4 regions of the Paenibacillus sp. V4I9 genome follow, and region 1 is predicted to be linked to each of the others. Evidence: riboswitches for the same ligand, from Rfam matches in the RefSeq annotation. Region 1 holds a riboswitch; each other region holds the start of a gene.

Region 1 (7,632 bases):
TTTGCTAATGACTCGATGTAAACCATCGCCAAGCGTGTGTTCGTCTCCATGCCCACCATCAAATAACGAATCATCAAATCCTTGTTGACCACTTTTCTTCGGATTAGATGAAGGTTCGTAGTTAACCTTTCAATAAACCCTTCATGCGAATCTCCGAACACCTTCTCATTGATCGGTTCTGTGATGCTCCGTCCAAACGAAGAGGATGCATGAAAAATGTAAAAATCGGTCTCACCCTCACAATCGACGACACAGCCGCCATTCAAAAGGGCTTCCACTGCTTGTTCGATCAAGCAAGTAATTTGAAGCTGTCCCAGAGGGATGACGTCTAGAAACTCGCCTTCATTGATTCGCTTTAATGGAAAGATGAGCTTGTCTAGGATCGTATCTTGATCTGTTAAGGTTACCAAATAAATCAAATTGACTTGTCGTTGATTCCAATTCAATGTATGTATGACCAAATCTTCCGTATTGTTTAAAAGTGTTTGAAAATAACTTTTTCTTTCTTGTATCGACGAGAGCTCCATTTCCTTAATTTCTGGATTTTTACCCAATATTTCATCACGCTGCCCCTCAGTTCAAAGGTTATTTTCTCCAGCTGGATAAAAGAGTATTCATGGATTCTTAAAAATGCGTATACCTTTATCGAGGCATTCAAAGGTTGCTTTCATGGAACAACGAGAAAAACGGCCATGTTCGCATAGATTTCGCGATAGGGCCGTTTTTGTTTTCTAGATGTTTTTTGTGTTGGATGAAGGAATTACCATACAAAAGCTGATGTGATGATTACCAAAAGAATAAAAAGAACCAAGATAAATGCACTTGAACGTCCATAACCCTCACCATAACCTACTGCTCCCATGTTTACTCATTCCCCTCGGTGATTTTTCACTACGGTATATTCATATGTGCGGTACAAAGTGCTTGCTTGGACGTATGCCACTGGGAGGCACTTTTTTACACATTCTCAAGGGTTTTTGCTTTTCTTGAGGCCATATGCTCCATTAGGAATGAAACATACGTTTCGTCTCGAACTAACCAAGCTGCATAATCCCTTTTTACATATCGCTCTGCTTCTTCGAAAGTAGAAAAATGTTGGTTGGATTCGACCCCATCCACATCGACTTCCCATCTGTCTCCCGAAGGAAAAATAAACACTTGTTGTTCATTTCTATTCTCATAAAGTGATCCATAAACTGAATTTTTCATGTTAAATGTATTTTTATTCGCATCCGCGCGAATGGGTTCCATCGGGAATGGTTTAGCTACGTACCACTGATAGGCTTCTTCTGTCATAGAGCAACCGGAAGCTTTAGCATGGCCTCCTCCTCCATAAATACCCGCAATTTCCGAGACGTCGATGTGTTCGTGAATCGTTCGAAAGCTTATCTTTTTACCGCCCATATTCATGATTGCGATGTAATCCAGATGAGGATTTTCTTTGCCCAACTCGTTTCCAAGTTCAGAATGATAAGATTCCGCATGAACGATGCCTACATGGTGATCATCTATTCGGGAGTGGATAATTTCTCTCTTTTTTCTGCGGACATAGCGTTCGATTTTTTCTTCTTCCATATCCAAAATTTTTTCTTCAAAGGGATCGAATGCAAAGTTCTCGCCTTGCTGAATGCGAGCCACCATTTTTTCCTCGAATTCTTCGATGGAAATTAGATAGAAGAGATCATTTAATCGCTTGGCATTGTTGTATTCATTCTGTTCCCATTCCCATGTATCATACTGACGGACCATTTCCACGAATTCATCTAAACCCTTCATTGGCTTCAACAAACCATTCTGGATCAGATACTCATAAAATAGAGAAGTTGCAGATGCGAGCTTTCCATTTTCATACGCAATCTGTACCATTCCCCACGGATACTTGTTTAAATGAAGCGAAGTTTTATGATGATCAATAAGTTTAACTTTTCCTCCCGATTTCACAAACTCGTTAAGTCCCTGTTCATTCGTTTCATCCACGGATAAGTCAGTGATAAACAAATAGCTCTTTTTTCTTGATTTTTCTAAAAAGCGTATTACTTGTAGATTCAAGCCTCCGACAGAGTTATAACGGATTTCTACCTTTTCACCAAATGCTAATCGAGCTATTATACCGCAACCTACTCCATCCAGATCATTATGAGTATACAAATGATACAAGGGCACATCCTCCTGTTAATGATTTCCATTATGGTACCCTTAAACAAGTCACTTTATTCGGAGAATAACCCCGACAATTATAATCAATCCTCCGATCAATCTTGCGAAAAAGACAAGAACTTAGATCCTAAAAAGACCGCCGACAAGGGCGGTCTTCAAAGTTATTATTGTCGTGTTTTCCGTTACTTTTTTTCCTATCAAATATTCAGATTAAATATTGAGATTCAAGAGTCGTAGCGATTTTTTTGTTGCAATCAAAATGAAAGCAAATTACAATTCAAAAATAATAATGATTATCAATGCAAACTAACAAACGAATGGAGTGTGCCGTTAATTGAGTATTCTAGAGGTACTAAAAGCCAGAAAAGCAATTCGAAAATACAATCCACGTGAAGTCGAAGAGGAGAAAATCTTGAAATTACTGGAATCTGCCACATGGGCTCCTAATGATAGATTACGTGAGCCATGGCATTTTTACATCATACGTGAAGAAGCAAAACAACAGTATGAAAAAATCGCCTTCGATTTTTTAACTGAAAGATTCCCCTCAAAACCTAATCTAGTTCAAGAATCAATGAGTGTGATACAGAGCACCCCCCTTCTCGTCGTTGTAACCTCGGATATCATCCCAGATGATGTAGACTCTTCCGAAGATAACGAATATGCCGTTGCATGCGCAATACATTCGATGTGGCTTATGGCAAGTGAGCTTGAATTGGGATTGGTATGGCGGACGCGCGGCGTTGGACTCATTCGTGATGAACGGTTATTTCGGTTTATCGGTTCGCCAGAAAACAAGAAGATCATCGGAACCCTTTTTGTCGGTTATCCGGAATCCGAAACACCTCGAACAACTCGTACCTCTTTTTCAAACAAAACTACGTGGCTATGAAAAATTGGGGATATTTCCTCGGTTGACTAATTAACTATTGACTTTCACCCATATATAGGATTAAATTCATCATAGTTAGAACAATATAGTATAAACATTCTAGGTGCCCTTGTGAGAGCAAGGGGTAACAGGGAATCGGGTGAAAATCCCGAGCGGACCCGCCACTGTAAAACAGAGATCTCTTTCATACTGCCACTCAATCATACTTTTGGGGAAGGCGAAAGAGAGCGTTAATCTGTGAGCCAGGAGACCTACCTAGTTTGAACACCATCATACATAGCCTTCGTGGAATAAGGTTCGGTGTAAGAAGAGGTCCCTGTTATTTTCTACAGGATGAATTTCTCGTAATTTCTTACCCCAACCTATTAGGTTGGGGTTTTCATTTTTCTATGAAAAATTTAGCCATACGGGGGATATGTTTTGAAAAATCTTTCAGAGGAGGTGAAACAATGAATATCGCAATTCAAAGACTTACTTCTATATCAATTGGACAAAATGTCGCCAAAATAATGTTTGTTTTACAGTGGATTTTGCTTCTTTCTTGGATTCCATTGACCTTGTACGGATTATTCTTCACACCGATTATGTCGTTACATGATGCTGTTCATCCTGCACGTCACAGTGTCACCATAGTACCTTGTCACTAACGTAATCACCTCTCCCCCGTGTGGCTAAATTTTTCAAAGACTATTATTTCAAGGAGGACAATAATGAAGTTCGATCTATTACGTTTTCTGATGCTGCTCATCTTACCTGTACTTATACTAGGTACTTTTGTATTTGGAGTTGCAATCTACGAAAGTTATGAAGAAAAAGGGGATTATTTAGTACCACAAAATCCAGTTGCACATGAACCAGCCAAATTCTCATATCAACTTACCAATCCTGTAACCAAGGAACCCTTAAATAACGCTAATGTCCAATTAGAAATTGTTAAAACGAAGGCAACAAATCCTTGGTTCAATGTGGGTTACTTACGTGATGATAATGAAGGAACTGGGCTTGTTTATAAAATGGATTCGATTTTGTATGACGGAAAACTTGAGATTGAGTCTATTTTTTGGGACGCTGGTTCATACGAAGCAAAAATAAAAGCAACATCAAATGAAATAGAAAAACCAATTGAAATTACCTTACCCATTAAAGTAGATGTGCCTCTTGGGCAAATCGTACGAACAATCGTTTTGTTCATAGCAATCTTTTTGTTAGCAATGCTCAGTGGAATTTTTGCTAAACGATTGGAAAATCCATTTAAAAAACAATCACAATATAAAAACCGTTATTCATCGTCAGCCGCAGCGTTACTCTTAATTGCAAGTTTATTAGTTGCTGGTACCCTTTCCTCAACTTCATTGGCGCACGAAGCGACTTCGGCCAATCATATTATGGTAGTTGAAAAAAATGGAGTTAAAGCTGAATTAAAGTTAAACCCTATGGATCCTGTTCAAAAGGGAGAACCCGCTCATTTTAATGTTACTTTTCAAGATTCAAAGACCGGTCAATACATCCAAGGGATGGATACTTCCCTATCGCTTTATCACGAGGACGATAACATAACTATGTTTTCAAATCGGACGCAGATTCAAGATGGAAAGTTAGATTTTGACTATGCTTTTCCAGATACAGCTAATTTCCATCTTAACTTTCACGCTTCACCCAATGGACAAAAATCAACTCTGACAGCGCCTTTGGATGGTGTATTCGCGTTTGAAGTTCCCCCCGTACAACCAAACTTATCGGCACAATTAAGAGCTGGGACATTAATGCTAATTGTTTTGATATTGGGTTTTGTTTTGGGGTTAGTTGGTACAAAAAGAAAACCATCCTTTGCATAAGAAGGGACGGGAATTAATTGCAGAATCTGAACACAAAATTTCAAGTTTTAGGACAAGTTTTAATTTGTGCTAATGGATGTTGCTGCGGTCAAACGAACTTGGGAGCTGCCGAAGTCCCCGTTGAATGGCTAAAAATCAATTGGAAAAATGATAAACTATCAAAAAAAATGCAGCTCTCATTTACGGGTTGTTTAGGACCTTGCGATGTAACGAATGTGGTTTGTATCCTAGGTCCTACAAAGCAATATTGGTTTGGCGGTATGACTGCACAGAATCATTATGAGACTTTGTATGAATGGTGTAAGTCTTCTGTTGATACAGGTTACTTCCTCCCACTTCCAGAACTTTTGGAAGCACGTATATTTGAACGTTTTATAAGTTTATAACTTATTGATAAGCTTATGTGCCTTAAAAGGATACATAAGCTTATTTCTTGATAATAAGGAATTACAGATATGCATAGCCAGCCTGGATGTTACCGTATCCGGTACCCATTCGTCCACTTCTAAGAGCGGTACTGGAACATACACTATTTCGGGTAACACAATGATTCTCAAGCGCGCCTACTGAACGAAAATCAAAAAGAGCCGCATCAACACGGCTTCTCATAGTTCTTGAAATCCAAAATGCTGTCTTGCTAGCTCTTTGAATTTATCGTTGTCAATCTGTTCTTTTTTCGATTTCCCATTAATCCATTGTGTGAAAGAAGTATCGGTTAACGTTACATTTCCATCGCTTGTAAGTTGGGTAATCAGTGGGGTTTTGTTGAATCGTGATTCTTTGTGCTGGACTATGATTCCTTGGACTTCATTCAATTCAGATAAATTCTCTAATGGTCGTTTAATATCAAAAGCACACCCTATTTTCCACTCTGTATCTTTATATTTTAGTTTCATTTCAAGAATATAGTCCCCATAATCACTTTCCATTGCTTTGGCTCGAAATTCTCCATTCACAGAGGAGGTAGTTTCTCCATTTAGCGGCACAGGTTTTAGTGGTAGGTTTCCACCAAATCCGGTATCAACCAAGTACGTATGACCTTCATGCTGCACTAGAATAGTAACATGAGTTCTTCCAAGTTTTGACCAGTCCTTCGTTGCATAATTGTATACTTCTCCACGAACTAACGCTGCATTAAACCCATTTTCAATTAAGAAAAAAATAAAGCAGAGGATTCAATTGATAGCATAGACCACCTTCATTTTTTACGAGCATTTTGGTAATCAAATCCTCTTTTGTTATAGCACTTGTTTTATTTGAAATGATACTTAAATTTTCAAAAGGAAGGGCTGTTGCTGTTTTCCTAAGAATGATATCTAATGTTTCAAATGTAAGTTTTTGATTCTCTGGAATGTCAATTCTTTTACGAAATAATCCATTCAACTCATCCAAAAGATTTCCCTCCATGTTTTTGATTCAAAGCTTAATTATCTCAGAGAATGTAGGTCATCAATTGCTTGGCGTGGCGTCTCATATCTTCAGGACGTTGCCTGAAAGCGCTGTAGGCGATATGGTCGAGGCTGATGTGGATGAGACAGGAGAGAAGACGCTCTTCTGATTGTGTAGGCCGTCCCCCATGTTTGTCCCAGTGATTATCTAGAATTTCCTGCAAGTCAATCTCTTGCCATTCCGGAAACCAAGGCCACCAATAAAGAAACAAAGCGTTATCGTAAAGAGGATCACCATAGAACGCATTTCCCCAGTCGATTACCCCCGTTAACCTCCCTCCGTCCACCAGCACGTTTCGATTCAAGAGGTCGTTGTGGACGATTCCTCGATTCTCTGGAAGCTGTGTCACGAACTGACGCAGCCTTTCTACTCCAGCATCGAATACCAGTGCCTCCTGAGGCGAATCGTCAAGTCGCTCGCGCCAGCCCGCTAGTCGATCCCTGGGTTCAGCTACAGAGAGAAGCTCATCCCCCCAACTCAGACCAGTTCCATCTGGACGCCAAAGGCCAACCCCCTCTGTGTCTGTGAGGTCAAGTTTCTGAAGTTCATAGAGTGCGTCAAACAATTGCGGCAGGACAAGTTGTATCTCAGGCCCGTTCAGTTCATCGAGATGCTTTCCCGAAACTCGCTTGGATACAGCGAAGAAGCCGCTCTCCGTCTCGCCAACCTCAAGAACCTTAGGAATCGGAAGTATGTCCGAGGAAAGTGTACCCATCACACGGTCCTTTTCAAAATCGTCCACATAGGAACCGAAGCGGATAACCATTTCATGCCCGTCGAGCATGAAGGAATAGGCTTTCGACCAATCACCAGCAGCGAGGGGCATAAGATTTTGGGCACGGTCACCGAAGTGTGCCTTCACAAAACGGTTCGCCATTTGATTGAAATCCTCCATAGGTTCCTCCTTGTATGTTCTAATTCCATGATAGATTGGTGAACTGTAATAAAATAGCGTGTTACTGCATTCTACTTTCCGTTAGCCGTTCATGCAGCGCAAGACCAGCGCTGCACCACAGAGGATGAAAATGGATAAAGTCTGTCAATACTTCTACTATGGCTGGGAGAAGAAGGTCTATAAACTATGGTGCCATTAGAGCCCAACCGTTAGTCTGACTCCAACCGTCACGGTGCATCACAGACTGTCGCACCCAATATGGGTAGCACTTATGGGAGATTAATCCTTTTTGACTGGTTGCACCAGCCTTACCTTTGTTTTTCGAAGAAAGTCGCTTTACTACCACCCAACTCCATTATGTTCAAGCAGAGGCTCAGCCTTTTTTAAAAAAGTGTTTTCCTGGG
Region 2 (7,632 bases), 1.0 Mb from region 1:
CATTGAGTGGTGAAAATGTTTCCGTGACCAGTTGGTCCAAATCGTACCAACCACAGCGTTCTTCGGCTCCGTCCAAATTCTCTGCCACAAAGGCACGATATTCGGTCATGCCAAAAGAAAGCAAATAAGCCGCAATCGCACTCGGTGAATTCGTTTCATCCGTGAGCAGGGCCACTTTGTCTTTCCCGTCTATTCGCTGCGCCAAGCCCTTGATACTCCGTCCATGGACGCTTGAGATATAAGCATCGTGCCAGCTTTCCCCCATCCGGGCAAAAGCCAGTTGAATCGAGCTAACAGCCGGGTAAATGTGTACACCTTCCAGCTTCTTCTCTACATAACCGCCAATCCCATAAAAGAGCGGGTCGCCAGAAGCCAAGATGACAATGGAACGTTCTTCTTTTTGAAGTTTACTCATGAGCTCAGGCAAGCTGCCTTTTATGACGATCCTCTCGCCCTTATATTCTGGAAAAAAGGCAAGATTACGCTCTCCGCCAACAAGCACTTCACTTTCATGAATCCATTTGATATATAAAGGGAGCAGGCTCCCTTGTCCGTTATCGCCGACACCAATCACTTTCACGCTTCTACTCATTCGTATGCACTCTCTCCATTCTCGCTTAGCTTCACCATCGCCGATTTCCCTAAGAGTTCAGCTTTCATCGAAATGATCACTGTTTCTATGAAATCAAACCCGTCTCTCGCAACCTCTTCTAGTCCAGCTAGGTTACAGCGCTCGCATAAACGCTCAAAATAACGTAAATTTCCTGTACCCGCCATTAAATCTCCAACCTGTGAGGCTGTGTTGGCACCCCTGATTTCTTCAACAAGCGCATCGGACGCTTCCGATTCGATCGCGACCTGTGCAAGAAACCCAAAATCAACCGGAGCACTCTTCGAATGCACCATCATCACACCCTGTGCCACCTTTGAGAATTTACCCATCATGCCGACCAAAGTCACCTTACGAATGCCTTGCCTTTGGGCTTGAATCAGGGCAAACCCGACGAAATCGCCCATCTCGATAAAAGCTTCCTCCGGAAGCTCGGGATACATGTTAATCCCGAATATTTCCGTCCGGCCGCCGGTCGAGAGCACCAGATGCTTGCAGCCGCATTTCACGGCTACGCGAATCGCTTGTGCGACACTGGCCTTGTAGGCCGCACTCGAGAACGGCACCACCGTGCCACGGGTGCCGAGAATCGAGATGCCGCCGAGGATGCCAAGACGCCCATTCAGCGTCTTCTTGGCGATTTCTTCGCCGGCGGGCACAGATACGAGCACGTCAACACCGTGCACGATCTCGTAATGGTCAAGCATTTCCTGCACGGTTTCGCGGATCATTTTCCGCGGGACCGGGTTGATCGCCGCTTGACCGATCTCGACGGGCAGGCCGGGCTTCGTCACGCGACCAACGCCTATGCCTCCATCGATGCCGACGCCAGGCTCGGCACGGAAGCTTACGCGCACGATGATCTCCGCACCGTGCGTCGCATCGGGATCATCGCCGCCGTCCTTGATGACGGCGGCTTCGCCCCACAGTTGCGTGTATTCGCAGCTGTGCAGGGCAAATTCAACCGTCTCCCCGATGGGGATACGGATATGTACGTGCGTTTGTGGCGCTTGCTCGATGAGCGCCACTAGTGCTGCTTTGGCTCCTGCGGTTGCGCAGGAGCCAGTGGTGTAGCCGTGGCGCAGTGGCTTGCCCGGTACTTCCTCCATAGGCGCTACTCCTTACGCGCCGCCATAATCGACAGCGCGTTGACTGCTGCCACGGCAACGGGACTGCCGCCCTTGCGGCCGATATTCGTGATGAACGGAATGTCCAGCTTGGCCAGTTCATCCTTCGATTCCGCTGCGGAAACGAATCCAACAGGAACACCGACGATGAGCCCCGGCTTCGCGATTCCTTCTTTGACGAGTCGAATCAACTCCAGCAGGGCTGTCGGTGCGTTCCCGATGGCATAAATAGCTCCATCCGCTTCCTTAATCGCTTTGCGAATTGAAATAATCGCCCGTGTCGTATTCAGACGCTTGGCTTCCTCCATGACATCCTTGTCCGAGATATACACTCTCACATCGCCGCCGAATTGCTCAATACGCGGTTTACTAATGCCGACTTGCACCATCTGAACATCGGCTACAACGATTTTACCAGCTCGAATGGCAGCAATGCCTGCTTCAATTGCTCTCGGGTGAAAGACAAGACTGCGTCCTAATTCAAAATCTGCTGAAGCATGAATTACACGCTGTACAACTGGATATTGCTCTGCAGTAAACGAATGTTCGCCTAATTCCTCTGTAATCATCTCAAAGCTTTTCTCTTCAATTTCCTGCGGTTGTACCGTTAATGGTTTAAAATCCGTATGAAAATCCATCCTATTTAACCCTCCTAATGAATGCTATCATTTACAAATTGTATAACACCTTGAAAGTCAGAATAGAGCGTCCCATATTCAAGTTCTGGTCTACCTATCACAATACTCGGAATACCCATTTCCAGTGCTGCTTCGAGCTTCTCATCCACGGCTCCGACTTTTCCGCTTTCTTTCGTTATCATTAAGGTAACTTTGTAATGGTCATAAAGTGCTTTATTTAACTCTTTGGAAAAAGGGCCCTGCATAGCCACAATATTTTTCTGTTCAATGCCCAATTCTTCGCATTTCTCCATATTATCTTGGCGCGGAAGCATCCGCGCAATAAGCCTCGTATCGGGAAGTCCAATCAGACGATCAGCAAAAATCTTCAACGTTTTGCTGCCGGTTGTCAGCATAATGCTGCCACGTTTCTCAGCCGCTAACTCTGCAGCCTGTTTATAATCATCAACCGTCGTGATAAGCGCCCCCTGCTCGATGGACAAGCTTTGACGTTCGAAACGAACATAAGGCACTGCTGCCATTTTAGCCGCCGCCATCGCATTCTTCGACGCTTCCTCAGCAAAAGGGTGGGTCGCATCAACTACTACGCGTAAGCCTTTTTCTTGAATTAGCTGGTTCATATCTTCCGCGGTCAGGCGACCTGTGAGTACCGGAAGCCCTTCCGCCTCCATGCTCTTCGCTGCACTTTCGGTCACAACTGTTGTGAGCACAGCATAACCTGCTGCGCGAATCCCTAACGCCAGCTCCCTAGCGTCACTCGTACCTGCAAGAACGAGAATCATCGTTTGTCACCTCTAGCATGGTCATGGTCATGGTCGTGGTCATGGTCGTGGTCGTGGTCGTGCTCGTGTTTGTGATCGTGATCATTATGGTGATGATCGTCATGATCATGATGGTGATGATGATCGATATGCTTCATCGCCTCTAGACGATATTGGCACATGTCGCAGTTCATCTTCACTTCATCCTGAAGCGCTTCCTGCGCGCGTCCAATCAGAATCTCTTGCAGCATCGGATGGAAGCCAAAATAAGGAGCCATCTGGAATTGTTTATCTGGATATGTTTCCCGATACCCTTGAACCATTTGGTCCATACGTTGAATCAAAACGCCTGTGAACAGGAAATACGGCAAAATGATAACCTTTTTTGCGCCGAGCAGCAAACAGCGCTCAATCCCAGCATCCATCAGAGGTGCTGTAACTCCGATAAAGGCTGTTTCCACCCATTTCACCTGAAGCCTCTCCCAGAATAAGCGAGAGATTTTAAACAGATCACTATTCGCATCTGCATCACTGCTTCCACGTCCAACTATAAGTAAAGCTGTTTCACCTAAGTCCTCTTTCACTTGAACTCCGAGATCTTCTACCCTGGAGGATAAAATATCCAGAATTTGTTCGTGTACCCCAATAGGTCTACCGTATGTAAATTTCACCAATGGATATTTAAATTTCGCATCATCAACAGCAGACGGGATATGAATTTTCGCATGCCCAGCTGCAAATAAAATAATAGGAATGACCACAATATGAGTTGCCCCTAGTTCTACACAGCGATCAATTCCTTGCATGATCGTTGGTTGAACAAATTCTAGGAAACATGTCTCCACAATTTGCTCTTGCATCTTACTCGCTATTTCTGAAACAAAGAGGCGAACTTCCTCATTCCCGCCTTCTTCCCGACTCCCATGACCTACAAATAAAACAGCATTCATCCTTTATTTCCCCCTAATTCTAATCGCCGCAAATGGCATTTTCGATGACGATACCTACCATTTCTTGATGGCGGTAACCTTCAATTTCTTTGACACGCTTGAAAAATTTATGAAACCGTTCGTTCGGATGTCCTTCTTTTTGGTATCGTTCCACGATCCTGCCAACTAATTCAACAAGCTCCGCAGGTTCAATTCCTTCTGCAACAGGCTGAGCCGCATGTGCATTTCGACCTACTGTTTTTCCGCCAAGAAATAGATCAAATTTCTCTTTGCGGTAGACGATGCCGATATCTTGCTGAACAGCCCCATAACAAGCCATTCCACACCCGTTGAAGCCAATTTTCAACTCTTTAGGTACTTCTAGATTGCCAATTCGATGATGGATTGCTTCCGCATAAGGAATAGATTCACCTTTTTCCAAATTACAAAAATCGCATGCTTTGATTTGGGCAACATCACCAATCGGTGATAATAATAAACCAAGTGCACTTAGTTCGGATGTAATCTGGTTAGGGTTATTGGTTTGCACACGAACAATCAGTTGATGATGTGGCGAATATTCAATATCTCCACGATCTCCAACAATCTCGCCTAACGCACACAGTTGGGCTGCTGTTAATTTTTTATTCGCGATACCGGGGCTTACTGCAAACTCAAAGATAGATTGGGTCGCAGTCAGCTTATTGTCAAATTCAAAAGGCACCTCTTCATTCCCTTTGGATACTAGCTGCAAGGCTTCCATTGCAAGCTGTAAGGAGTTACTAGGTGACAAATTCGGCGATGACTTCAGCTGGGAAGGTTCTTTAATTTCAGTAACCTCATCCTCCAAGAGTTCATCTTCTTCATCGAACTCCTCCATGGATTCATCCCAATCCTGCTCATCAAATTGTTCCAAAGCCCAGGGCTCTGCCTCGGATTTCAACCTTTGATGTGGCTTGAGCGGTTGTGTTTCAGCACCTAATGTGTATTTCCGTTGATAACCGCGTGGTGTAATCATGAGTCCGTCATACAGCTTGGTTGCGGAATTACCAATAATAATTGTCGTTAACATGCCAATATCATGATTCAGCATATCAGCAAGCGTCGTCACAACAACATGTTGACGATCTCGATACGCACTTTTGACAATCCCAACAGGCGTTAAAGGAGAACGATACTTAAGAAGGATACGCTGAGTCTCAACAATCTGTCTGGTCCGTCTACCACTTCGCGGGTTATAGAGAGCAATGACGAAATCAGCCATCCCTGCTGCCTCAACCCGCTTCGCAATCAGCTCCCATGGCGTAAGATGATCACTTAAGCTGATGGTGCATGAATCATGCATAATTGGAGCACCTAGCAGAGATCCAGCCGAATGAACAGCTGAAATGCCAGGAATCACTTCCACTTGAACGCCTTCCTCACGCGTCCAGCCTTGTTCCATCAATACCTCATAGACAAGACCGGCCATTCCATACACACCGGCGTCTCCACTGGAAATAACGGCAACTTTCTTCCCCTGCTTCGCTTGCCGCACAGCCTCTTGCGCACGACTCACTTCTTCCGTCATGCCTGTTCGAACTACTTGCTGATCGGTTAATAGACCTGCTATAAGATCCACATAGGTGTTATATCCGATGATAACTTCACTTTCCCCAATTGCTTCCCGTGCACGCTTCGTAATATGTTCAAAACTCCCCGGTCCAAAGCCGATAATGAGCAGTTTTCCTGACAATTTGTATCACCCTTCCCCGTAATTACACAAACAAAAAAAGCATCCCTAACATAAGTCATGTTAGAAATGCTTGGTAAATTACTACAGTTAACAAAACCAGAAGTAACCGCTCTCTAACACTCCCTAATTCCTCGTAGGGTTATTGTGTTGTTGAATTAGGCAGGTCTCCTGACTTCATCATCCCCTTGCGCCTTCCCAGGTTGTTACCCAGTGGCATGTTGCAAGGAGTTACCGTAATAAACGGCGATTTTCACAGTGGCGGGTCCGTGCCGGTATTTCACCGGTCTTCCCTTTTAACCATACATCCGAATGGAAATATGGCACCTAATTCCAATGATATGCAATTACGATCATCCTACCATCTATTGATAGGGTTGTCACGTATTTATTCATAGATGGCTTGATAGAGTCCTTCCATCAAACTCTGGTAACTGCTTGGATTATAGGTCATTTCTGCAAAAGAAACTTGAATGACCTTATTGATCGTTTTAACGATAAAAAAACTATCCTCCCCACGCTCCGGGTCAATATAGGTATAGCACTCTAAGTGATTGCTTCCCGTTTTTTGACGTAAAAATTCCGTTGCTTCCGCACTTAAATTCGCATATTTAGGCATAGTTAGGTTCCTTTCCATTTAAACGAAGTGATGCTATCTATTATAGCGTATTTTTACCCTTTGATTCCTATTAAACGAGAAAGTATTTCTTTAATTTTCAGAATTTTCGTACTATAATGAATCTATCAAGATATCGCTTTCATTATATGAAGGAGGAATTGATATGAGCAGTCATGAAACGAATGGATTGGTGTTTGTCTTTACTGGCACTAGCGGTTCTGGTCGTAAAACAATTGCCCATCACATTGCCAAAGAGCTTGGTTTCTCATCTGTCGTCTCCTACACAACTCGAACACCTAGACCCAAAGAAATCAACGGGAAGGATTATAACTTCATCTCACGCAAAGTGTTCATCGATTGTGACATTGCAGGTGAATTTTTTCAAACTGTTGAAATTGACGGGAATTTCTATGGTATTAAGAAAGCGGACATCGATGAAGCGCTTCGCAAAGACGGACTTATCTATGTCATTGTGAATCGTTATGCAGCTAACCGTTTCAAGTATACATTTGGAGAAAGAGCTATCCGCTTGTTCATCTATGTCAACAAACAAACGATCATGGAACGCATGCTTGCTCGTAACACGCCAACAGACGTCATAGACCACTACATGAACCACTACATAGAGGAAGTCTCCTACCGCAAGGATTGTGAACATGTTTTTGAGAATATGAATTTACAAGAAACGATCGACAAAGTGAAGGCAACCATGCTCGCCTATATGCCAACTACAACCAGTTAAGTGTGCTATTAACGCCAAGAGACCCGGTGATCGACATCACCGAGTCTCTTTTTTACGATCCAACATTCATTTTAATGGGGCTTTTTTCCTCTTCAAGGCCAAGAATCCGCCTAATAGTGAGACCGGCACGATGACAACAAAGCCAATCAACTCATACCATAACGGAATGCTATGATTGGTTAACATGGAATCAAATCCGATTGCAGCGCCGATGACACCAATAATGGCCGAATTGAAATATTCGGCACGCTTCGCAACCTTAGCGGCGATGAATCCGCCAAGAAACGACCAGAACAATCCAATTACCAGAAGCAAAAGTAATAGGCCTACATTCGAATATATAACACTTACATCCTGCTCATCCACTGGGCGATTAGCAAAATAGATACCGCCAATTAACGAAGTCGATATCAAAGTCCCCAAGTTATCAACCGCTATACCAAGCAGTACACCCAGAAAATGAAATTTTCGTTC
Region 3 (7,632 bases), 2.2 Mb from region 1:
AAATAAAGAAGAGAACAATGGCGTATAGGAAGACTCAATACTTTGGATCAATTGTTCAGCGGCATCATCCGATCCACCAAATTCGCCTTTTGCGAAAATAAGGGGTAAGACTGCCAATAGTACAACGGCAATTAGCATCAGGGTATTCACGGTACGAGTTTTCATTGCTCAGAAGCTCCTTTCATTTTATGTTGTAGAATGGATAGCTCTTTAGGGCTTTAAGATTGTAACCAATTCCATATTAATACGGTTAAAATGCCTTCGCTAATGGCAAGAGGGATTTGCGTAATGGCAAAAATGCCGCCGAATTTCAAGAAGGATGCTATAAATCCACCTTGTTCAGCGGGGAATGCAAGAGCTAATTGGACAGAAGTAACAATGTATGTGGATAAGTCGGCAAGAGATGCCGCCAAAAATATCGACCATTTTTGTTTGCCGGTTGTTTTCATCACGGACTTATATATGAAGTAACCAACTACTGGACCGGAGAGGGCCATTGAGAAAGCATTTGCCCCGAGAGTCGTAAGTCCTCCATGAGCAAGTAAAACTGCTTGAAATAACAAACAATCGATCCTAAGACGCTCATAGGGAGCGGTCCGAACATTACAGCTCCTAAACCTGTACCTGTTGGGTGAGAACTGCTTCCGGTTACAGAAGGGATCTTCAATGCTGAAAGTACGAAGGTGAATGCACCAGCAAGGCCGAGCATAATTTTGAGCTCTGGATGTTCCTTCGTAATTTTGATAAGTGCTCGGACACCTAGAAAGAAGAACGGAAGGAAGGCTGCCCACCAGAATATAGCCCAACCTACGGGGAGAAATCCTTCCATAATGTGCATGCCGTAGACGGTTTGCGGCTCATTAATGAATAGATAGAGGGCTAACCCTATGACCACAAGTAAGAAGCTAGTAACCTTTGTCTTTCGTGTTTTTGTTTGCATGGTCTTTTTTTATTCCTCCTAATTAAAGTTTGATTATCGAACAAAAAAGACCAATCCTAATGGATTGGTCGTGGGTATGTACGAATAAACGATAAATATAAGCTAGATGTCGAAAGACTTGACGTACACCTCTCCTTTCCGCGAAGGTTTCTGGGTGCATAAATGAAGGTAGGTCTCCTGGCTCTCGGATTATCGTATTCTTTCAGCCTTCCCTGAATATGCATCAAGTGACATGATAGAAAGAAACTCCCCGAATACAGTGGCGGGACCGCTCGGGATTTGCACCCGATTCCCTGTTACCCCTTGCTTGCTACGCAAGGGCACCTCATTTATTCGAAAAAATATGTAATTGAAAAGAGTATAACACAATATGAAAGATTCGTAGCGTAGTGATTTTTTTATTTTAACAAATGTAGATAAACAAAAAAAGATCGCGATTTCTCGCGATCCTTTGCCGTACATGAACGTCCCAGGAGGGATTCGAACCCCCGACCGCACGCTTAGAAGGCGTGTGCTCTATCCAGCTGAGCTACTGAGACATAGACCTCTTCTTACCTTGCGGATGTGATCCGTTTAGCGAAGCAAGAGTTATATTATCATATAGTTTCAAGTGAAGTCAACCCTATTTTAAATGTTTATTTTGCAATCACTTTGACAATCAAGTAAACTGTCACCAGCGAGACCAAGATTTCTGAGGTGATCATCATAACGGACCCATCCATCAATAACTTAATTCTTTTTCCGAAAACAGAGCAATATTACGAAGAGGAGCTGACTCGGTTTCTAAAAACAGAGCAGTATAGTGATGCACTCCAATTGCTAACCTTTCTACTGCAATTTCCGACAGTAGACCATCACAAGACCGAACAATGGGAAGCTCTGAGGAACTGGCTGTATACCATGTTTCCGGAAACCATGTTCCCAATGACGTCTCCATTGGAAGAGGACCCAGAGGAAGAAACGGATCTTTTACGGCAGTATATACAAGAAAAGACAGCCGATGATGGCGCTTTTGCACTTAAGCTTCTGAATATGTTAAGAGACGGTACGTTGGAGCAGCAAGTCAATGCCCTTGAACAATTGGCGTTCATCGATCAATCTGACGTAAGCCAACGTGTAAAGGAGTGGCTGTGTGAGAAACCGCGGCACCCTCACATTCAATTCAAAGCTTTGCAGGCGCTTAAACAGATGGGTGAGCGTGGATTTATCGAGTTCCCCAAGAATGGGGAAAAGATCCTAGTCGAGATCGAGGAGACACCGATGTGTCCAGAGGACTTTCCATCACGCATTCGTGATATGATTCGCAGAGTCGGGGACATTAGTGAAATAAGCCAACCTGATTTTGTTTATTTTGCCAAGCAGACTTGGCAGGAATTTCTAGCCTATGCCTATGGGACATCGATCTATACAGATTTACAGAAAGCGGAAGAAGGCGCTGTTGATGTGTGGGCATCTGCCCTTCATGCTATACTTCAAGAGAAATTATTTGGCTCGGTGAATCGTGAAGAATTACTAGACAATTACGGGATTGTTGATTCCATGAAGCTTCAGTGGAAGCGAGCTAACCTTGTGCTGCAAGCGTTTGTGAAGCAGTTTAATCCAGACCCATCATAAGGTAAGAAAGGCTGCCTTGAAATGAAAATCTTATATGGTATAATAGAATGGTTGTAATGAGCGTAACGTGAAAATATGTCATCGTACATTTTTGGAGGGGAAAGCATAAAATGAAAGCAAGTTGGGAAAAAATAGAGAAGAACGTAGGCGTTCTTGAAGTGGAAGTTGGCGCAGAGCGCGTCGCAGATGCTTTGGATAAAGCATTTAAAAAGGTATCCGCGAAAGTAAATGTTCCAGGTTTCCGTAAAGGGAAAGTACCTCGTTCTATCTTTGAAGCTAAATTTGGTGTAGAAAGCTTGTATCAAGATGCTTTAGATATCATTTTGCCAGAAGTTTATGTGGAAGCAATTGAAGAGGTTAAAATCGAGCCTGTCGATCGTCCTGAAGTAGACGTTGAGCAATTCGGCAAAGGACAAGTACTGAAGTTCAAAGCTAAAGTAACTGTTAAGCCTGAAGTAACACTTGGCGAGTACAAAGGTATCGAAGTTGAAGCGGTAAGCGCAGATGTTACGGATGAAGAATTGAATGAAGAGCTTACACGTTTGCAACAGCGTCATGCTGAATTGGTTGTCCTTGAAGAAGGACAAGCAGCAAATGGTGACGTCGTTGTCCTTGATTTCGAAGGATTCGTTGATGGAGAAGCGTTCGAAGGCGGTAAAGCGGAGAAGTATTCCCTTGAGCTTGGTTCCAACTCCTTCATTCCAGGTTTCGAAGAGCAGCTCGTAGGTCTTGGTAAAGGCGAAGAGAAAGAAGTTAGCGTTAGCTTCCCTGAAAACTACCACTCCGAAGATCTGAAAGGCAAAGCAGCTGTGTTTAAAGTGCTGATTCACGACATTAAACGCAAAAATTTGCCAGAGCTTGATGATGAATTTGCAAAAGATGTGAGTGAGTACGATACACTTGTAGAGTACAAAGAAGAACTAAAAAAACGTCTTCAAGAGCGCAAAGAAAAAGATTCAGAGGCTGCTCTGGAAACAGCTGTTGTTGAAAAAGCTGCAGCTAACGCTGAAGTTGAAATTCCAGCTTCCATGGTAGAAGCAGAGCTAGATGTTATGGTGAAGGAATTCGAAAGACGTCTTCGCTCCCAAGGCATGACACTTGAGATCTACTTCCAGTTCTCCGGTCAAAACGAGAGCGTGCTGAAAGAACAAATGAGAGAAGATGCTGATAAGCGTGTTCGTAACAACCTTGTTCTTGAAGCCATCGCAGCTGCAGAAAAAATCACAGTTTCCGATGAGGAAGTTGACACGGAGCTTGAGAAATATGCACAATCCTACCAAAAAACAACGGCAGAACTTCGTGAACTGTTTGCTTCTAACGGCAGCCTAGAAGGTCTGAGCAACGATCTTGTGATTAGAAAAACGGTTGATTTCTTGCTTGAAAATAGCAAGCATGTTTCCGCAGCAGTATAAATAAGGTAAGTAAAGGCACGTACGTAAGCAACGTGCCTTTCTTTTACCCTATTTTAGCCCCCAAACTGCCCAAGACCATAAGAAATACCCTCATACATAGCAGTTCTCTGAAAAAATGACTTTGCTGTTCAAACGTGTTAAACTGTATCTGAATCTCAATTGAGAGAACTTGGCTATTGCCGCAAAAGGAGTTGGTACAATGAGTCTTATTCCTATGGTTGTTGAACAAGAGGCTCGTGGGGAACGTTCTTACGATATCTACTCGCGTTTATTAAAGGACCGCATTATCTTCATTGGGAGCGCTATTGATGACGATGTGGCTAATTTGGTCATTGCCCAGCTGCTCTTTTTATCAGCTCAGGATCCCGATAAGGATATCCACTTATATATCAATTCACCAGGTGGATCTGTAACAGCTGGAATGGGTATCTTCGATACCATGCAGTTTATTAAACCAGATGTATCTACGATTTGTGTGGGTATGGCTGCAAGTATGGGCTCTCTGCTATTAACCGCAGGTGCCAAAGGTAAGCGATACGCGCTGCCGAATGCAGAAGTCATGATTCACCAACCGCTCGGCGGTGTAAGAGGTCAAGCAACCGATATCAAAATCCACGCGGATTGGATTATCAAAACGAAACAAAAACTCAACCAGATCTATGTGGACCGTACGGGACAGCCGCTTGAAAAGATCGAAAGAGACACCGACCGGGATAACTTTATGAGCGCTTATGAAGCGAAGACATACGGGTTAATCGACGAGGTTATCACTCGAAACGACTTGAAATAAAGGAGTGATCCCATGTTTAAATTTAACGATGAAAAAGGCCAACTCAAATGTTCCTTTTGTGGAAAATCCCAAGACCAAGTTCGCAAACTTGTTGCAGGTCCGGGAGTTTACATTTGTGATGAATGTATAGAGCTTTGCACGGAGATTGTGGAAGAAGAATTAGGGCATGAAGAAGAGCTAGATCTGAAAGATGTTCCGAAACCAAAGGAAATTCGCAATATTTTGGATCAGTACGTGATCGGGCAGGATCAAGCGAAAAAATCGCTGGCTGTAGCGGTTTATAACCACTATAAGCGTATTAATTCGCAAAACAAATTGGAAGATGTTGAGCTTCAAAAAAGTAACATCGTGCTACTAGGACCTACAGGAAGCGGTAAAACGTTGCTAGCGCAAACGCTTGCCAAAATTCTGAATGTTCCTTTTGCAATCGCGGATGCCACTTCATTAACAGAAGCTGGTTATGTGGGCGAAGACGTCGAGAATATTTTGCTCAAGCTGATTCAAGCTGCAGATTATGATGTAGAAAAAGCCGAACGCGGCATTATCTATATTGACGAGATCGATAAAGTGGCACGTAAATCCGAGAACCCGTCTATTACTAGAGACGTTTCCGGCGAAGGTGTTCAACAAGCTTTACTCAAAATTCTTGAAGGTACAGTTGCCTCTGTTCCTCCTCAAGGTGGACGTAAGCATCCGCATCAAGAATTCATTCAAATTGATACAACCAACATTCTGTTTATTTGCGGCGGGGCTTTTGATGGCCTTGAGCAAATTATCAAACGCAGAATCGGTAAAAAAGTGATTGGCTTTAGCACGGATGGTGCAAAAGTTGATTTGAAACCAGGCGAGTACTTATCCATGGTGCTTCCGGAAGATCTCTTACGATTCGGTTTAATCCCGGAATTCGTTGGTCGTTTACCGGTCATCTCTACACTAGAGCCGCTGGATGAACCAGCCCTTGTGCGTATTCTTTCGGAGCCTAAAAATGCGCTCGTGAAGCAATACCAGAAGATGCTTGAGATGGATAATGTCTCACTCGAATTTGACGCAGAGGCGCTTGATGCCATTGCCAAAGAAGCAATCAAACGTAATACTGGCGCGCGCGGCCTGAGAGCTATTATTGAAAGCATTATGCTTGATGTGATGTTCGAGGTCCCTTCGAGAACAGACGTCACGACATGTGTGGTATCTAAGGAGACGGTTCAAAACAAGATCACTCCTGTTTTAACGACCAAAGATGGCGCGCAGGCGACTGGTAAGAAAAAAGAAGAAAGCGCGTAACCCATAATTTCACAAATTACACACAGCCTCCAATCCGATACCCTGCTAAAGGGCATTGGAGCGGAGGATGTTTGGTGTCATGGGGAGAGAAACCATAATGTTCCATAGAAAAGATACGCGGGCCGTTCGTGTAGGCGATTTGACGATCGGTGGCAGTAATGAAGTCATCATGCAAAGTATGTGCACAACCAAGACAGCGGATGTGAAGGCGACAGTAGCAGAAATCCTTCGTTTGGAAGAAGCAGGCTGCCAAATCGTTCGTGTTACGGTTAATAACAAAGAAGCCGCTGAGGCAATCAAAGAAATCAAAAAACAAATTCATATTCCACTTGTTGCGGATATTCATTTTGACCATCGCTTAGCGCTTGCTGCTATTGAGAATGGCATCGATAAAGTGCGTATTAATCCAGGTAATATCGGCCGCCGCGAGAAGGTAGAAGCGGTCGTTAAAGCTTGTAAAGAACGTGGTATTCCAATTCGTATTGGGGTCAATGCTGGCTCACTAGAGAATCATCTTCTTGAAAAGTATGGATACCCAACGCCTGAGGCTATGGTAGAAAGTGCCTTGTTCCACATTAACGTTCTGGAAGAGCTTGATTTCCACGATATTATCGTTTCACTCAAAGCTTCCGATGTTCCTATGGCGATTGCAGCTTATTCCCAGGCAGCTAAAGCATTCAACTACCCACTTCACCTCGGGATTACAGAGGCTGGAACGCTCTTTACAGGGGCCGTAAAGAGTGCGGCAGGTATCGGAACTCTGCTCAATATGGGACTCGGTAACACCCTGCGTATTTCGCTTAGCGCGGACCCAGTAGAAGAGATTAAAGTAGCTCGCGAATTGCTCAAAACATTTGGCTTGATTACCAATGCTGCAACTCTCGTTTCCTGCCCTACCTGTGGGCGGTTAGATATTGATTTGTTCTCGATAGCCAACGAAGTCGAGGATTATATTGCAAAGATCAAAGTGCCGATTAAGGTATCTGTACTTGGCTGTGCAGTAAATGGTCCAGGGGAAGCGCGTGAAGCTGATATTGGGATTGCAGGAGCTCGTGGTGAAGGCATGCTTTTCCGTTATGGAGAAATGATCCGTAAGGTTCCTGAAGCAGAACTGCTCAATGAGTTGAAGAAAGAAATTGATATCATCGTAGATTCTTATGAAAAAACGGGTGTTATTCCAGGACGTAAGCACTAATAGCATATATGTTAAAAAAGAAAGCCGTTAAATGTGCCTCGAGTGAGGTGCTTTTAACGGCTTTTTTGTGTTGTCTGTTGGAATTCAGAGCCTATGACTGTACGGAATTGGTAACTACAGGGCTCTATTTTTGAAATATGCGGTAAAAATTTGAATTAGAGCAACGTATGTGCGCCATTTAATTCCTTTCACGCATATTTGTAGCACAAGAGAAGCATAATGAGTAAAACTGGAAAGCTTGTTCATTTGAAGTAAGTTTTTCTAACGCTTACATGCAAACAAGGAGATGCTATGAATTTGCTAAGCAAGTATAGGACTGCTCGTCACATTACCCTTTCGGTAATCGCAGGGATTTTTTTGCTTCTTTTACCCATGCATACCGGTGCCACAAATGTGGCAA
Region 4 (7,632 bases), 2.2 Mb from region 1:
CGTTATAGGTTTCTGTTTTACTTAATACACCAAGTAGAGTCGTTGTGATCGTTTCATAGGGAATTTTCTTAATTCCTTTGATTTCGACGAGTAAGCGAGCAACGGCTTCTTCGATGACGGCTTGGGAATAGTGACTAAAAACCTCTTCACGGAATTCGTTGAAAATGTTTGCTTTTTCTTTAAGGAATGTTCTCATTGAAGCGCCTCCAAATTAAGTCAATTCTTTATTTTTGAGTATAGCATATCTTTAAAAGATGCCGAAGGAAGTTAACTCCCAAGATTTTACTTGTTGCTATGTCCAACAGGCGCAGGGTTTAAATCCAGGTGCATGACTTTTTTTCAAATTGGGACAAAAAGTAGTTATAAATCGGACAAAGCCTCGTATACATAATAATACGAAAAAGCAGTGTACAGGCCATGCAAAGAAAATACAGGGCAGATGCTTCTTGAGCAAGCTTCTGCAAAAACTTGGAGGAGGAAATAAGCTAATGAAACATCAACATTGGATTCGTTCAGCCGCTATCGCGGGGGTAATTGCCTTGCTGACCACGGGATGTTCGGTTCTGGGCACTGGGAAGAAAAGTGACATCGATGCACCTCCGACAACGGGTGCGGAAGCTGACGCGAAGACGACATCAGCAGCCGTTACGATCGATATGATCGAAGACAATTCATCACAGATGACGGTATATGTAAAAGATGCAAAAGGCTTCGTAGCTCCACTTAGTCTTGGATTACCAAAGACGGTGTCTGTCGCCAAAACGACTCTCGAGTACATGGTGGACGGAGGACCAGTTGCAAGTTTGCTTCCATCTGGTTTCCAAGCTCTGTTGCCTAAAGGTACGAAAGTCGTAAGCTTGAATGTTACTTCAGACAAGCGTGCCATTGTTGATTTCTCTAAGGAGTTCCTCAATTATGATGGGCCGAATGAGAGAAAGATTTTGGAGGCTATCACTTGGAACCTGACGAGCTTCCCAACCGTAGAGAAAGTGCAGCTGCGTGTAGATGGGAAAGATCTGAAGGAGATGCCGAAAGGGAAGACACCGCTGGATACTCCTCTTGCACGCTCTATGGGGATCAACATTGAGAAGGCTGAGGACGCTGAATTTGGTCAATCCACACCGGTTACACTCTATTTCTTGAATCAAAATGATCAAAATTACAAATATTATGTACCTGTTACAAGGCTCGTCAAAAGGACGGATGATGTCGCGAAAGCGGTTGTCGAACAGTTGATCAAAGGGCCTGATCAGAAGAAGGGTCTGGCTGCTGTTCTGAATGCTACAACGGAAGTGAAGAGCATTAAGCCGGCGGATGGCGTTATAACGGTTGACTTCTCCAATAAATTCCTTGGTGCCGATCAGAAGGCATCCGCTGAGGCTATGCAGTCCGTTATTCTTTCATTGACCGAGAATACAAGCTTTAAACAAGTCCAAATTAAAGTGGATGGAGCTGTGAAGCCTGTAACTAAAACAGCTCATATTAATCCGGCTAAGCTTTAAGAAGCTTGCCCGGTTCTAACGACCTCTATGCAAAAACGCTGTCTTCAACAAGGCGCTTGCATAGGGGTTTTCTCAGCATTATAATCAATGTTCCGCATCATTGTTTTTGGCTTGGGATGCTTTTCGCTGGCTACTTTGTTACAATGGGGCGTAGGAACAAAGCTTCTGATGGAAGCAACAGGAGGAGAACAACATTTATGAGAATTGGCGGAAGAACGAATCAAGAACTGCGACCTATGAAAATAACCCCTCATTATATAAAACACGCGGAAGGCTCGGTGCTTATTGAGGTCGGGGATACCAAAGTGATTTGTACAGCGACGATTGAAGAGCGCGTCCCACCTTTTATGAAGGGTCAAGGGAAAGGATGGGTTACAGCCGAATATTCAATGCTGCCTCGTGCTACGCAGGTTAGAAATCAGCGTGAAGCTGCCAAAGGTAAGCTTGGTGGACGTACGATGGAGATTCAGCGTCTTATTGGCCGTGCGCTTCGTTCCGTGGTGAATTTGGAAGCATTAGGCGAAAGATCCATCACACTGGATTGCGACGTTATTCAAGCGGATGGCGGTACTCGTACTACGTCAATTACCGGCGCTTTTGTTGCTATGGCATTTGCCATCGATAAGCTGGCGACTGACAAAAAATTAGCTAAATTCCCGATTAACGACTTTCTGGCTTCTGTGAGTGTTGGTGTTATTGGCCAAACACCACGGCTGGATCTGAATTATGAAGAAGATTCACATGCTAAAGTAGATATGAATGTCGTGATGACGGGGCAGGGGCAATTCGTAGAAATCCAAGGAACGGGCGAGGATGCTCCTTTTTCCCGTAAGGAACTCGATGAATTGCTCGCTCTTGCTGAAACAGGCATCCATACGATGATTGAAGAGCAGTCCAAAGTATTAGGCCCGATCGCTGATCGCATTCGAGGTGTACATCATGCTGCTACAAAGTAATTTCGTCGTCATTGCGACGCGTAACGAAGGAAAAGTAAAAGAGTTTGAAAAGCTTTTTGGAGCAAAAGGCTACAAAGTTCGCTGCTTAACGGATTACACGGATCTTCCGGAAATCGTGGAGAGCGGAACGACGTTTGCAGAAAATGCACGGATTAAAGCACAGATTATTTCGGCACACCTCCATGTGCCGGTTCTTGCCGATGATTCAGGTTTGTGTGTGGCGGTTTTGAACGGTGAACCGGGTGTTTATTCAGCCAGGTACGCTGGAGAGAATGCTACGGATGCAGACAATAATGCTAAGCTGCTGCAAGCATTGAGCGAGGTAGGTTCAGTAGACGGATTGCCTGCCGACGCAGAGCACCCCAAGCTTCTTAGTGAAGCTTCCTTTGTCTGTGCGCTTACCCTCATCGATCCTGTAGCGAATGAAGTGATTGAAGCGGAGGACTCTTGCCGTGGTTACATCATTGGCGAAGAACGTGGCGAAAGCGGCTTCGGCTATGATCCGTTATTTTATATCCCTGCTCTTGGGAGAACGATGGCTGAATTAACGATGGAAGAGAAGAATGAGATGAGCCATCGAGCCAAAGCTTTGCGCATGTTTTTGGATAGACTTCCTGATCAGAACGGCTAATTTCATGAAGAAACCTGCTTCCACTTCATCGGTGGGTAGCAGGCTTTTTTGATTTATCGGATGGAAATTTTATAGGAACGTAACCAAGTATCTACTTGCGCCAAATAGGCGAATAGTTGAGGACCTGTCATCAACTGACCAAACCATGGGAGATCGAAATCATTCGTCTCTGAGCTGGCGAGTGCACGGATTTTTTTAACATCAATGAAGGGGAGCAAGGGTGAGCTGGGGTCATCTAGAATTTCCAACACCCATTTTCTCACAGCTGCCAAGTAATTAGGATTGTGTGTCTTTGGATAAGGACTTTTCTTGCGAGTTAGCACATCCTCAGGAAGAACACCTTTGAGCGCTTTGCGCAAAATGCCTTTCTCCCGATCACCCGATGTTTTGATTTCCCAGGGAATATTCCAAACATACTCGACAAGACGGTGATCGCAGAAAGGGACGCGAACTTCAAGTCCGACGGCCATACTCATACGATCCTTTCGATCCAGAAGTGTAGGCATGAACCGAGTAATGTTTAAGTAAGACATTTCTCGCATACGGTTTTGCTGCTGTGTTTCCCCAGCTAACCGCGGCACTTCGCTGAGTGCTTGCTGATATCGATTGTTGACATACTCGACTGGTTTGATCCAATCCACAAGATCGGGAGCCAGCAGGTCGATGCGATTGTTCAGTTTTAAAGACCAAGGGAACGTACCCGCAGCCAAAGCTTCTTCGTTGTGGAACCAAGGATATCCACCGAATATTTCGTCAGCTGCTTCCCCGGAAATGGCAACCGTCGCTTCTTTTTTGATCTCACGGCAAAATAAATAAAGAGACCCATCAACATCAGCCATCCCTGGCGTATCACGGGCAAATACCGCTGTTTTCAGAGATTCCACAAGCTCGGGTGTGTCGAATTCAATATAGTGATGCTCAGTTCCTAGATGCTCTGTCATCCGTTTAATCCAAGGTGCATCTGAATTTGGCTGAAATATGTTTGCTTTAAAATGTTTGTCATTATCTTTGTAATCAACGGAAAAAGTATGCAGAGCGCCTTGCCCGCTTTCCTTGTAATGAGCAGAGGCAAGTGCAGTAAGCGCACTAGAATCAAGACCACCCGATAGAAGAGTACAAATGGGTACATCAGACACAAGTTGGCGCTGGGATGTATCTCTGAGCAGTTGTTGAACTTGTAATGCAGTAGCAGCGATATCGTCGGAGTGCTGGTGGCTTTCGAGCTTCCAGTACGTACGAATGGATAAGCCGTTGCGGTCAAATACAGCGCATTGTCCTGGTTTGAGTTCTGACATATTGCGATAAATCCCTTGACCAGGTGTGCGAGCCGGACCTACTGCGAAGATTTCAGCCAAGCCTTCCGCACCAACCTCTGCTTGGAAGTCGGGGTGCGCGAGTATGGCCTTCGGCTCAGAGCCGAATAGAAGCACACTATTTTGATGAGAATAAAAAAGCGGCTTTACGCCAAGCCGATCTCTGACCAAATAAAGAGATTGTTCTTGATCATTCCAGGCCGCGAAAGCGAAAATGCCATTAAGTCGATCTACACAAGCTCTCCCCCACTCAATAAAGGCAACAAGCAGCACCTCTGTATCACAGGTCGTGCGGAAATGATGTCCACGAAGTTCGAGCTCCTTTTTGAGTTCAGGTGCGTTATAGAGTTCGCCATTATATACGATCGTATACGTGTAGTCTCCTTGTTTCCGTACCATAGGCTGAGCGCCGTTTTCCGGATCCATTACACTAAGACGTCGATGGCCGAGGGCACAATGCTGTGAAATCCAAGTACCAGAAGCATCAGGTCCACGCAAATGGAGCGTTTCCGTCATATTTTCTAGAATGGACGGGTACCCGGTCAAGTCTTTCCGCCAATCTATCCAACCCGTTATTCCGCACATAGACGTTCCTTCCTTTCCTTATAAAGAGAGCATGATGATAAAAGGTATGCAAACTCAAGGTATATAATGTCTGTCCAGAAGTGGATGGGCGCAGTCGCTGGACGGATTTTGTGTTTTGTTGACAGGCCTGATACAATAAACCCAATTCTTACTTACTAAATGACAAAGGTGATGACAATGAAAAAGAAACACTCCAAAGCACAAATTGATTATCTGGCCTCAAGAGAGCATTTTCTGCAAATTAGTAACCAAGCGGATAAACGAATTGCGGAATTAAAAGAGGAAGGTAAAGAAGTTGGGCAAGCAGAAATGGAAGAAATTATTGAGCGTGTAGGCTTGCATCGTGCTTACAATGAACTTACCCAAGCTGAGAATGTCTTAATTAACTGGACACAAACGGCTATCAAAACCGAACCGGAATTTATTCAAAACCGCACTAATTTTGAGGAATTGTACGAAAAAGTCAAAACAGATGCAGAAGCAAGAGGCGCGATTCTTAATCTTGCCATGCGTTTAAATTTAGAGCTTGTGTGACATTCTAAAGAGGTAGTGCCATTCTTTCTTCAGGAGGCGAATGCTCATGGATAGTCATTTCATTAGCAAGCTGCACGACAAGCAGAAGAAAGCCGCGAAGAATTTGAGGACCCAAGGTGACGGTCAGCCAGGCAGTAATTTGCCGCACAAGAAGCACTAAAGTCTAATGGCACCATCAAGAGCCTGTAAGGAGATCTCCTTACAGGCTTTTGCTTTTCCTTCGTCCTTCGGCTTTAATGGGTATTTTAAACAGCATATTTGATACGATATTTCTCCATACTAATCAAGTGATCATTATTTCAATTTACAGGAGGATTAATCCATTATGGGCAAAAAGAAAAGTATGGACCAGCGGACTCAAAGCACAATCGATCATTCGAAGCAATCTTCTCGCATACAGGCCAATCTGGATTCAACAGAGCCTGGACATCACCAACCGAATCGTCCTTCCGTTTAAATGAGTGATTTGAATTCGTAAATACAGCATTCGATGAAGCCCCTGCCATTTGGTAGGGCTTTTTCCTTGTTTGTAAGTAGACTATGAGGTAAGATGAGATTTAAGTTTAAAAGATTTAAATAAACTTGGACACAATTTCATATTCGAAATAGGTGCTTACGTTCCGCTTTCCAAGCGCAGGGTAAGCTTAAAAGGGAAGATCGGTTAGAAGCCGACGCGGTCCCGCCACTGTAACAGAGGAGTCAACGTCTCTATCTCTATGCCACTGATCGACCGATTGGGAAGGCTGACGTTTGATGAAGATCCTGAAGCCAGGAGACCTGCCTATTTCAGCAGCACAGTTATATGCCTACGGGAGATAGGGAGGTGTTCTTATGAGTACGTGGGATCTATCAACAGTCCAACATCATGTACTTATCTGTAACGGGGGATCTTGCCTGAAAAATTCAGGAGATGAAACAACACTAGCCATCCGAGATGAAATTTCGAAGAACGGAGCCGAGCATCTTATACATACAACTCGGACTAGATGTAATGGCCGCTGTCAGGACGCAGGTGTTGTTACGGTGTATCCGCAAGGGATTTGGTACAAGGAAATGACACCAGAGACTGGGAGAAGGCTTGTTAGAGAGCATTTACTAGAGGGGAAACCACTCCAGGAACATATGATTTATAGCTTTGAGGAACGTTTTGTGCCAACCGGCATAGGAAATAAGGGCATTAGCCGCATACAAAGTAATAAATAATTATCATACATACCGTCCTAATACCAAAAACCCCATCCAAACTGGATGGGGTTTTAACTTTATTGTAGAGTCGTTGATTATCATTTATGCAAAAGATGACTAACGTGATACCACGACTATGTATACGGTCAAGTTGCTTCTGCTCGGCGAGTAATCTCAGGCTTAGGAATGGCAGCATTCCGCAGACCGTAGGTGACATCCTCATAAGGAGTATTCAGAATGATCTGCTGTTCCAAATCTTGAAAGACAAGTCCAATGTCTTGACGTAATTGTTTAAGTTCTTTGCGAGTGTAAGTCAAAGGTTCGTTCTCGCATAAAACTTGACCCGATGAAGGTGAATGAATGCCAATAGCATGAAGAAATAAAGTTGATTTTCCAGAACAGTTATGACCACAAATGGCCGTTAATTTTCCCTCGGGGATGCGGAGCTTTAACTTGTTCAAAGCTATAGTCTGTGAAGCGGGATAGCTGAAACTCACTTCTAAGGTTTCTAAAATCGTGCTCATCGGATACTCCTCCAATTCCAACGCAGCCAAATTTCGAGCAGCAGCAGCGTGAACCCTACATAACTTTCCAATTTATATCGAAAAGGTACAGGATTAGCTCGGTAAGGCGCCATGTGAATGTCATCCGTAAAACCTCGGGAGACAAGGCCATTTGACAATGATTTATACCGCTGCATCGTTTTGATAAACATTTGAACAATAATAATGGCTGTATCCTTTAGTCTATTTTGGAAACCGGTTTGACCGCCTCTTGATTGCTGAGCTACATACATGTTATTAGCAATTTCAAATAGGATGAACAGAAACCGATAGATGATAAGCATAATTTCCAGAACCAGCTTGGGAACACGAACTTTTTGTAAGACTTGCAGCAATTCGGAAAAAGGAGTGCTGAACATTATT

What was found. A riboswitch is a leader RNA that binds a small molecule or an ion and turns the genes downstream of it on or off. The one in region 1 is predicted to bind cobalamin.
Region 2: it holds a riboswitch for cobalamin, as region 1 does, so the genes downstream of both, cobJ (precorrin-3B C(17)-methyltransferase) here and QFZ81_RS16395 (CbtB-domain containing protein) in region 1, are expected to answer to the same signal.
Region 3: it holds a riboswitch for cobalamin, as region 1 does, so the genes downstream of both, QFZ81_RS06250 (energy-coupling factor ABC transporter permease) here and QFZ81_RS16395 (CbtB-domain containing protein) in region 1, are expected to answer to the same signal.
Region 4: it holds a riboswitch for cobalamin, as region 1 does, so the genes downstream of both, QFZ81_RS06230 ((2Fe-2S) ferredoxin domain-containing protein) here and QFZ81_RS16395 (CbtB-domain containing protein) in region 1, are expected to answer to the same signal.

Annotation. Positions count from the first base shown of each region.
Region 1 covers NZ_JAUSZE010000001.1:3,516,824-3,524,455, forward strand. The annotation lists gene QFZ81_RS16375 (spore germination protein) at 1-554, opposite strand, end outside; gene QFZ81_RS16380 (YjcZ family sporulation protein) at 761-862, opposite strand; gene QFZ81_RS16385 (DHH family phosphoesterase) at 958-2,157, opposite strand; gene QFZ81_RS16390 (nitroreductase family protein) at 2,492-3,049, shown strand; cobalamin riboswitch at 3,134-3,322, shown strand; gene QFZ81_RS16395 (CbtB-domain containing protein) at 3,499-3,696, shown strand; gene QFZ81_RS16400 (hypothetical protein) at 3,760-4,884, shown strand; gene QFZ81_RS16405 ((2Fe-2S) ferredoxin domain-containing protein) at 4,902-5,270, shown strand; gene QFZ81_RS16410 (arylamine N-acetyltransferase family protein) at 5,490-6,059, opposite strand; gene QFZ81_RS16415 (arylamine N-acetyltransferase) at 6,031-6,276, opposite strand; gene QFZ81_RS16420 (phosphotransferase family protein) at 6,317-7,228, opposite strand.
Region 2 covers NZ_JAUSZE010000001.1:4,538,847-4,546,478, forward strand. The annotation lists gene cbiE (precorrin-6y C5,15-methyltransferase (decarboxylating) subunit CbiE) at 1-592, opposite strand, end outside; gene QFZ81_RS21405 (cobalt-precorrin-5B (C(1))-methyltransferase) at 589-1,719, opposite strand; gene QFZ81_RS21410 (precorrin-8X methylmutase) at 1,725-2,375, opposite strand; gene cobK (precorrin-6A reductase) at 2,390-3,157, opposite strand; gene QFZ81_RS21420 (sirohydrochlorin chelatase) at 3,154-4,086, opposite strand; gene cobJ (precorrin-3B C(17)-methyltransferase) at 4,106-5,800, opposite strand; cobalamin riboswitch at 5,942-6,143, opposite strand; gene QFZ81_RS21430 (hypothetical protein) at 6,186-6,416, opposite strand; gene QFZ81_RS21435 (guanylate kinase) at 6,580-7,158, shown strand; gene QFZ81_RS21440 (hypothetical protein) at 7,225-7,632, opposite strand, start outside.
Region 3 covers NZ_JAUSZE010000001.1:1,284,854-1,292,485, forward strand. The annotation lists gene QFZ81_RS06245 (energy-coupling factor ABC transporter substrate-binding protein) at 1-165, opposite strand, end outside; partial or broken gene QFZ81_RS06250 (energy-coupling factor ABC transporter permease) at 219-940, opposite strand; cobalamin riboswitch at 1,090-1,283, opposite strand; tRNA gene QFZ81_RS06255 (tRNA-Arg) at 1,406-1,479, opposite strand; gene QFZ81_RS06260 (hypothetical protein) at 1,637-2,554, shown strand; gene tig (trigger factor) at 2,665-3,966, shown strand; gene clpP (ATP-dependent Clp endopeptidase proteolytic subunit ClpP) at 4,166-4,756, shown strand; gene clpX (ATP-dependent protease ATP-binding subunit ClpX) at 4,769-6,037, shown strand; gene ispG (flavodoxin-dependent (E)-4-hydroxy-3-methylbut-2-enyl-diphosphate synthase) at 6,135-7,232, shown strand; gene QFZ81_RS06285 (divergent polysaccharide deacetylase family protein) at 7,524-7,632, shown strand, end outside.
Region 4 covers NZ_JAUSZE010000001.1:1,276,708-1,284,339, forward strand. The annotation lists gene QFZ81_RS06190 (phosphatidylglycerophosphatase A family protein) at 1-196, opposite strand, end outside; gene QFZ81_RS06195 (GerMN domain-containing protein) at 489-1,502, shown strand; gene rph (ribonuclease PH) at 1,700-2,458, shown strand; gene QFZ81_RS06205 (XTP/dITP diphosphatase) at 2,442-3,089, shown strand; gene asnB (asparagine synthase (glutamine-hydrolyzing)) at 3,143-4,987, opposite strand; gene QFZ81_RS06215 (hypothetical protein) at 5,165-5,521, shown strand; gene QFZ81_RS06220 (DUF4023 family protein) at 5,568-5,681, shown strand; gene QFZ81_RS06225 (hypothetical protein) at 5,847-5,978, shown strand; cobalamin riboswitch at 6,112-6,320, shown strand; gene QFZ81_RS06230 ((2Fe-2S) ferredoxin domain-containing protein) at 6,353-6,724, shown strand; gene QFZ81_RS06235 (ATP-binding cassette domain-containing protein) at 6,853-7,230, opposite strand; gene cbiQ (cobalt ECF transporter T component CbiQ) at 7,227-7,632, opposite strand, start outside.